Regions from separate parts of the Streptomyces sp. NPDC048461 genome, predicted to be linked through region 2. Evidence: riboswitches for the same ligand, from Rfam matches in the RefSeq annotation. Region 2 holds a riboswitch; the other holds the start of a gene.
The links. Region 2 has a riboswitch for S-adenosylmethionine ahead of thrC (threonine synthase). Riboswitches for the same ligand answer to the same signal wherever they lie in the genome.

Region 1 (4,409 bases), on a different contig from region 2:
CGAGGGCACGGACACGCACGTCGCGTTCCGCACGTACTCCCAGCACGACCTGGAAGCGGCCTTCGCCATCGGCCTGGACGCGTAACGCCTCCGGCGCGGCTACCGGGGGCGATGCCTCTGCGGTCCCGGTGGCGCTGAAGGTGGCCTTCCCTGACGGGGCCGAACCGAACGGGCCGTCCGCGGGGTCCCGCCGGGGCATCTCCTCGGCTCGCGCACCGGGGTACCGCTTCGTTCGCGCGGGCCGGTTGCGCGCTCGTCCTGCGGGGACGCCCCGCCGGGCCCCCGCTCCCCCACCGGGCCCGCCGCCCGGTGCGGCGGTGGGGCGGGGACGCTCCGGAGGGTCCCCGCAGGACGAGCGCGCAACCACGCCGCGCGAACGCAGCACTGCCTCCGTGCGCGAGCCGAGGAGACCCTCCGGAGGGGCCCCGCCCCGCCGCCCCCGCCGGGCGCCACCGGCCGCCGGTCGGCGGCCGCCGCGACCGGGTCGCCCCGTCAGACCGCCGGGACGCAGCGGCCCTCTTCCGTGCGGTACTGCCACTTGGCGCCGTCCGCGACCAGTTCCCGCACCGCCCGCACGAAGCGCTCGACGTGCTCGTCGGGGGTGCCGGCGCCGAAGCTGACGCGGATGGCGTTCAGCGAACGCTCCCCCGGCGCGGCCTCCGGCGCACCGCACTCGCCCGGCTCCTGCGGCTCGCTGCCCAGCAGGGTGCGGACCAGCGGGTGGGCGCAGAACAGGCCGTCGCGCACGCCGATCCCGTACTCGGCCGACAGCGCGGCGGCGAAGTGCGAGCTGTTCCAGCCGTCCACCACGAAGGAGATGACGCCGACGCGCGGGGCGTCGTCGCCGAAGAGGGACAGGACGCGCACCGCGGGCACCTCGGCCAGGCCCTCGCGGACGCGGGCGATGAGGTGGCGCTCGCGGGCGACCAGGCTGTCGAAGCCGGCCTCCGTCAGGGCCTTGCAGGCGGAGGCGATGGAGTAGACGCCGATGACGTTCGGGGAACCGGCCTCGTGGCGGGCGGCGGTGGTGTGCCACTCGACGTCCACGCCGCCGTCCTCGCGGCGGGCCACCTTGCGGGAGGCGCCGCCGCCGGCGAGGTACGGGTCCGCCTCCTGCAGCCAGTCCGCGCGGCCGGCGAGCACGCCCGAGCCGAAGGGCGCGTACAGCTTGTGCCCGGAGAAGGCGACCCAGTCCACGTCCAGCTCCTGGACGGACACGGGGTGGTGCGGGGCCAGTTGGGCGGCGTCCAGGACGATCCGCGCGCCGTGGGCGTGCGCGGCGGCGGCGAGCTCCTTGACCGGCCACAGCTCGCCGGTAACGTTGGAGGCGCCGGTGACGCAGACCAGGGCCGGACCGTAGGGGTCACGGCCGGCGAGCGCCCGCTCCAGGGTGGCGACGGCCTCGCCGGGGGTGCGGGGGGCGTTGAGGTAGGTGACGCGGGCGTCGGTCCACGGGAGCAGCGAGGCGTGGTGCTCGGTCTCGAAGACGAAGACCTGGCAGTCGGCCGGGAGCGCGGCGGCCAGCAGGTTCAGCGAGTCGGTGGTGGACCGGGTGAAGATCACCTGGTCGGAGGGACGGCAGTCGAGGAACTCGGCGACGGTGACCCGGCTCTGCTCGAACAGGTCGGTGGAGAGCTGGGAGAGGTAGCCGGCTCCGCGGTGCACGCTGCCGTAGTAGGGGGCGTACGCCGCCACGTCGTCCCAGACCCGCTGGAGGGCGGGGGCGCTGGCCGCGTAGTCGAGGGCCGCGTAGGTGACCTCGCCGCCGGTGACGAGCGGGACGGTGACGTCCCGGCCGAGGACCTGCAGCGGCTCGGCACAGGCGGAGTCGACGGCAACGGCGGCGGCGGTGGTGGCGGCGGCGTTCAGGGATGCGGACATGGCGGTATCTCCCGGCAGGCAGGGGTGAATGGCTTCGGTGTGCCCGTACGCGGGTACGGCTCTGCGGCCGTCCGGGGTGCGGGAAGGTCCTCGGAGCGGAGCGGGTACGCGGAGGTGACCCTGTTCCGAGGGGTGAAGAAGGGGCGGATTCGCCCTATCGCATTCGCTTGCTCACGGAAAACGCTCCTCGAGAGACCAGGACCCCTGGTGTCGAGGGATCCGCGCTTGCCGTAGACCTCGCTGCCTACGGCCTGGTCATCACCCGGGGCACCCCGCCACGGAAGGAGGGTTGCCGGACAGCAAGCCGGGGCCTAAACGCTGTCACTCGTGACCTGGTCAGCATCCTGCCACATGATCCCCCGCGCGCAAGCCCCGGTCCGCATGCTGGACCGGGGTCTTGGCTCGAAACCATCAGCCGGACGGGGCGGCCGTGGCCGCTACGCGTTGCTCGCCGCCACCCAGCGCTCCAGGGCCGTCCGCGCCGCGCCCGAGTCGATGCCCTCCGCCGCACGGGCGATGCCGGCCCGGATCTGCTCCTCCAGCGTGCCCGTGCCCGGGTCGAGCGCCACCAGGGCGGCCGCCGCGTTCAGCAGGACCGCGTCGCGCACCGGGCCCGGCTCGCCGGCCAGCAGGCGGCGGGCGACGTCCGCGTTGTACGAGGCGTCCTCGCCGCGCAGCGCGGACACGTCCACCAGGCCGATGCCCACGTCGCGCGGGTCGAACGCCTGCTCGGCGACCTTCCCGTCCCGGACCCACCAGACGCGCGAGGTCGCGGTCGTGGTCAGCTCGTCGAGGCCGTCGTCGCCGCGGAACACCAGGGCGGACGAACCGCGTTCCGCGAGGACGCCGGCGACGATCGGGGCCATCCGGGCGTCGGCCACGCCGGTGGCCTGGGCCCGTACCTTCGCCGGGTTGGTCAGCGGGCCGAGGAAGTTGAAGGTGGTGCGGATGCCGAGCTCCTTGCGGGCGGCCGCCACGTGCCGCAGCGCCGGGTGGAACTTCACCGCGAAGCAGAAGGTGATGCCCGCCTCCTCCGCGACCTCCGCCACCCGGGCCGGGGTGAGGTCGAGGTTGACGCCGAGCTTCTCCAGGACGTCCGAGGAGCCGCTCGCGGAGGACGCGGCCCGGTTCCCGTGCTTGACCACCTTGGCGCCCGTTCCGGCCACCACGATCGCCGACATCGTCGAGATGTTCACCGTCTTGGCGCCGTCGCCGCCGGTGCCGACGATGTCGACCGTCCGGCCCGGCACCTCGATCAGGTTGGCGTGCTCGTACATGGTCCGGACGAGGCCGGTGATCTCGGCGACCGTCTCGCCCTTCGCCCGCAGCGCGACCGCGAAGCCGGCGATCTGGGCGTCGGTGGCCTCGCCGCGCATGATCCGGTCCATGGCCCAGGCGGTGTCGTCGGCGCGCAGGTCCTGGCCGGTCAGCAGGGCGTCGAGAACGCCCGGCCAGCCACGGGCCGCCGCGCTGTCGCCGCCTGCCGGGGTCACCACGTTCATGGTCCGCTCCTGCTGCTGGTGGGATTCCACGTCGATCGGAAGGGCTCCAGCCTATCCAGCCCCGGTTACGGCAAAGAGCCCCGTCCGGACAATGGACGGGGCTCTCACCGTGGCGACACCAGGACTGACCGAAATCAGTCCCTCACAACGTGGTACGGGGGATCAGTGGTGGCCGTGGCCGCTCTGGATCTCCTTGTACTCCTCCACCGTGGGCTTCGGAATCTGGTTGTCCTCGGCGTAGTACCCCTTGCTGAGCTTGACGCGCATCTTCTCCAGGGCACCCACCTTGCGCTCGACACCGTTCTCGTCGACCGTCGGGCCGATCTCGGCCGGCTTGTACTGCGTGTGCGAGGTCAGCTTGTGCAGCTGACCCTGCGAGAGCGGCTCGTGGATCTCGACGAACTCACCGTGCGGGAGCCGCTTGATGATGCCGGTCTCGCGACCGTGCAGCACCTTGTCGCGGTCCCGGCGCTGGAGGCCGAGGCAGATGCGCTTGGTGATCACGAAGGCGATGACCGGGCCGACGAAGAAGCCGATCCGCGCGAACCAGGTGATCGAGTTGATCGACAGGTGGAAGTACTGCGCGAACATGTCGTTTCCACCGGCGATCAGCAGGATCACGTACCACGTGAGCCAGGCGACACCGAAGGCCGTGCGGGTCGGGACGTTGCGCGGGCGGTCCAGGATGTGGTGCTCGCGCTTGTCCTTGGTGACCCAGGACTCGATGAACGGGTACACCGCGATCGTGGCCAGCACCATCGGGAAGATCACCAGCGGGATGAAGACGCCCAGGACGAGCGTGTGGCCCCACAGGTTGATCTCCCAGCCGGGCATGGCACGGATCAGGCCCTCGGAGAAGCCCATGTACCAGTCCGGCTGCGCACCGGTGGACACGTGGTCCGGGCGGTACGGGCCGAGCGCCCAGATCGGGTTGATCGACGCGATGCCGGCGATGGCCGCGATCACGCCGAAGACCAGGAAGAAGAAGCCTCCGGCCTTCGCCATGTAGACGGGCAGCAGCGGCAT
Region 2 (4,409 bases):
GCCGCAGCTCCCGCAGCTGCCCGGGGACCAGCGCCAGGTGGTAGTCCTGCACCAGGACGCGGGCGCCGGGCGCCGCCTCCTGCGCGAGGGCCTGCGCGAAGGCGCGGTTGTACTCGGTGTACGAGTCCCACTGCCGGCGGAACCGCGCGTCGAAGACCGGCTCGCGCGGGACGTCGTACAGGTGGTGGTGGGTGAACCAGAGCACGGAGTTCGCGATGCCGTTGTACGCGTCGTCGTACACCGTGGGATCGATGTCCAGCATCCGGACGCCGGGCTCGGAGACGCCCCGGCGCACCGCCTCCCGGTCGGGGTCCGAGAGCGCCGCGCAGATCCACAGCGCGTCCGGCTGCTCCGCGAGGGCCGCGGAGAGCCCGGAGACGAGTCCGCCCCCGCCGCGGCGGGCGCTGAGCTCGCCGTCGCCGGAGAGGGCGTAGGAGAGCGGGCCGCGGTTCGCTGCAACGAGTACCTGAGAAGCCATGCCGCCAACCTAGCCGGGCCCGGGCCCCCTCAAACCGTCCGATTCGTCACGCCACGCGGCGTACGGCGTACTCCTCGACCTCGCACATCGGCGGCCGCTCCTCGGTGTCCACCGCGTAGGTGCGCGGCACGAAGCCGTCCGGGCCCCGCTCGAACTGCGTCAGCTCCGGCCGTACGAGGTGCCCGCGCGAGAGCCGCAGTTGCGCCGTGCGGTAGATCGCCGCGGCCATCCGGCCCAGCGCCTGCCCGTCCTGGTGGCGGTGGACCCGTACGCCCACGTCGACCTGGGCCAGCGCGTCCAGCCCGACGGTGTGCAGCGCGTCCACCAGCAGGCCCAGCTCGACCCCGTACCCGACGGGGAAGGGGAGCCGCTCCAGCAGCGAGCGCCGCACGGCGTACTCGCCGCCCAGCGGCTGGACGAAGCCCGCCAGCTGCGGCCAGTGGAGGTTGAGCAGGGGCCGGGCGACCAGTTCCGTCACCCGCCCGCCCTGGCCCGGGGCGCCGCCCAGCGGGCGGTCGTACATCGCCTTGACGAACTGCACCTCGGGGTCGGTCAGCAGCGGTCCCACGATGCCGGAGACGAAGGAGGCCGAGAAGTCCCGCAGGTCGGCGTCGACGAAGCACACGACGTCCCCGGTCGTGGCCAGCAGCGAGCGCCACAGCACCTCGCCCTTGCCGGGCAGCGCCGGGATGCGGGGCAGGATCCCGTCGCGGTGCTCCACCCGGGCGCCGGCCTTCGCCGCCACCTCCGCGGTCCGGTCGGTGGAACCCGAGTCGACGACGAGGAGTTCGTCCACCAGGGGGACGGGCAGTCCCTCCATCAGCTCGCGCCGGATCACCTCGACGATCTCGCCGACCGTCGCCTCCTCGTCGAGCGCGGGCAGCACCACGCTGACCGTGGCGCCCGTCGCCCGCTTCCGTTCGATCAGCTGGGCGAGCGGTCGGTCGGCGGCGGCCCAGGAACGCTCGGCCAGCCAGCGCTCCACCTCTTCCAGCACTCTCGGCACTCCCTGGTTACTCGGCGGTATAAGCCGAAATGTGATCCATCTCGCGGTTCGGACGGCTGTCTCAACCCCCCGGACCTTCCGTTACAGTCTTGAACAACGCGAAGCACCACCGCATGCCGGGGGTGCTCGCGCACAAACGCCCGGACGCGCCAAGAGCGCGCGGCCCGGTGCCATACCGCTCATCCAGAGGGGCAGAGGGACACGGCCCGTTGAAGCCCCGGCAACCCTCCAGTCGGTTCTCGCGATGCGTTCTGCGCACACTCCGCGAGGTCCCCGGCTAGGGAAGGTGCCAATTCCGTCTCATGGCGAAGTGCGCCATGGGGAAGATGAGGAGAAAGGGCCTCGCCATCATGGCTGTACAGACTGAAACCACCTCTGTCGATCTCGGACCCGCCACCGGACTTTCCTGTCGCGAGTGCGGTACCCGCTTCGAACTCGGCCCGATCTTCGCCTGCGTCGAGTGCTTCGGACCGCTGGAAGTCTCCTACGACCTTCCCACCGGCGACCCCGAGGCCCTGCGCGCCGCGATCGAGGCCGGGCCGAACAACATCTGGCGCTACGCGCCGCTGCTGCCCGTCCCCGCCGACGTGGCCTCCAAGCCGAGCCTGAACCCGGGCTTCACCAAGCTCGTGGACGCGGCCAACCTGGCCAAGGAGCTCGGCGTCACCGGCAAGCTGTACGTCAAGGACGACTCCGGCAACCCGACGCACTCCTTCAAGGACCGCGTCGTGGCCATCGCCGTGGAGGCGGCCCGCGCCTTCGGCTTCACCACGCTCTCCTGCTCCTCCACCGGCAACCTGGCCGGCGCCGTCGGCGCCGCGGCCGCCCGCGCCGGCTTCCGCTCCTGCGTGTTCATCCCGCACGACCTGGAGCAGGGCAAGGTCGTCATGGCCGGGGTCTACGGCGGCGACCTCGTCGGCATCGAGGGCAACTACGACGACGTCAACCGCTTCTGCTCCGAGCTCATCGGCGACCCGCTCGGCGAGGGCTGGGGCTTCGTCAACGTCAACCTGCGCCCGTACTACGGAGAGGGCTCCAAGACCCTCGCGTACGAGATCTGCGAGCAGCTCGGCTGGCAGCTGCCCGACCAGCTGGTCATCCCGATCGCCTCCGGATCGCAGCTCACGAAGATCGACAAGGGCCTCCAGGAGCTGATCAAGCTCGGCCTGGTCGAGGACAAGCCGTACAAGATCTTCGGCGCCCAGGCCGAGGGCTGCTCCCCGGTCTCGACCGCCTTCAAGGCCGGTCACGACGTGGTCCGCCCGCAGAAGCCGAACACCATCGCCAAGTCCCTGGCGATCGGCAACCCGGCGGACGGCCCGTACGTCCTGGACATCGCGCGGCGCACCGGCGGCTTCGTCGACGACGTCAACGACGAGCAGGTCGTCGAGGCCATCAAGATCCTGGCGCAGACCGAGGGCATCTTCGCCGAGACCGCGGGCGGCGTGACCGTCGGCGTCACGAAGAAGCTCATCGAGGCCGGACACCTCGACCCGGCGCTGACCACCGTCATCCTGAACACCGGCGACGGCCTCAAGACCCTGGAGGCGGTGGCCGCGGACAGCGGGCAGACCGCCACCATCCGCCCGAGCCTGGACGCCTTCCGCGCCGCCGGCCTGGCCTGACCCTCCCCTCGCACACCGGAAAGGCAGTAGCGCCATGAGCGTCAACGTCCGCATCCCCACCATCCTGCGCACCTACACCGGCGGCAAGGCCGAGGTCTCCGCCGAGGGCGCGAACCTGGCCGAGGTCATCGACTCGCTGGAGCAGAGCCACCCGGGCATCGCCGCGCGCGTCCTGGACGACCAGGGCAAGCTCCGCCGCTTCGTGAACGTCTACGTGAACGACGACGACGTGCGCTTCGAGGGCGGCCTGGAGGCCGTCACCCCGGACGGCGCCGGCGTCTCGATCATCCCGGCCGTCGCGGGCGGCTGCTGACCGCCGTGCGGTGACACGCTAAAACCGAAATTGCCCCTTCCGCTAATAAGCGGAGGGGGCAATTCTGCTTGATTGGGCGCGGTAGGGTTGGGGAAGTCCCCTCCGCTGTTCTTGCCCGCCGCATATGAACGGGTCGCGTGAGGGTCGACATCGAGTCAATGTGCAAGTGCGCTATGGGGCTTTGGCGAGAGATGCCGGGCCCGAGTTGCCCTGGAATATGCCAAATTTTCACTCTTTTTCAATCTTTCCGGGTGGCCGGAATTCTCGTCGGATTGACCTGTTGCAGACAGCATCGGCGCGGATACATTCAGCCTCGGTCGACGCGTTCCGACGCAAGTTCTGACCCGGGATCGCGAAGTGCGTTCCTGCGCAAGGGCCAGTAATAGGGGAGTTAGGCATGGCTCAGGGCACCGTCAAGTGGTTCAACGCGGAGAAGGGCTACGGCTTCATCGCGGTCGACGGTGGCGCGGATGTGTTCGTCCACTACAGCGCCATCCAGATGGACGGTTACCGCACCCTTGAAGAGGGTCAGCGGGTCGAGTTCGAGATCTCGCAGGGCCAGAAGGGGCCGCAGGCGGACATGGTCAAGCTCGCGGCCGCCGGCTAGTCCCCACGCGATCGACCACCGACGCATGCGTACGGCGTGCACGGTCGTACCGGCGTACGACGGGCAGTGACGTACGAGGCACTACGAGGGGCCCACATCCTGGACAAGGGGTGTGGGCCCCTCGTGCGTCCGGCCCGCACGGCCCGTGCGGCGCCTGCCTCTTCCGGGGGTGTTGGCCGAAGCCGCTTGCACTCGAGGGGGCCGAGTGCTAATCATTGGCGTTAGCACTCTCCCAGTGAGAGTGCTACTGAAACGAGGACCGGGTCGGTGAGGCCCGCAGCGTCCGGCGGGAAGGAACCGCCGGTCGCGCAGGCCGTCCGTCGCGGGCGCGGGCGCGGTCCGGAGCAATCCACCGCTGTCCGGGAGGACCACTTCAGATG

Region 1: another riboswitch for S-adenosylmethionine. It lies ahead of ACZ6S8_RS06400 (aminotransferase class V-fold PLP-dependent enzyme); the one in region 2 lies ahead of thrC (threonine synthase).

What each region holds. Positions count from the first base shown of each region.
Region 1 is NZ_JBVJGW010000003.1:179,501-183,909, reverse strand. Features, by position in the region: gene ACZ6S8_RS06405 (Lrp/AsnC family transcriptional regulator) at 1-85, shown strand, start outside; gene ACZ6S8_RS06400 (aminotransferase class V-fold PLP-dependent enzyme) at 493-1,881, opposite strand; SAM riboswitch class IV at 2,098-2,214, opposite strand; gene trpD (anthranilate phosphoribosyltransferase) at 2,319-3,383, opposite strand; gene qcrB (cytochrome bc1 complex cytochrome b subunit) at 3,546-4,409, opposite strand, start outside.
Region 2 is NZ_JBVJGW010000004.1:106,449-110,857, forward strand. Features, by position in the region: gene ACZ6S8_RS08655 (alpha,alpha-trehalose-phosphate synthase (UDP-forming)) at 1-478, opposite strand, end outside; gene ACZ6S8_RS08660 (glucosyl-3-phosphoglycerate synthase) at 525-1,475, opposite strand; SAM riboswitch class I at 1,661-1,817, shown strand; gene thrC (threonine synthase) at 1,835-3,109, shown strand; gene ACZ6S8_RS08670 (MoaD/ThiS family protein) at 3,144-3,422, shown strand; gene ACZ6S8_RS08675 (cold-shock protein) at 3,820-4,029, shown strand; gene groL (chaperonin GroEL) at 4,407-4,409, shown strand, end outside.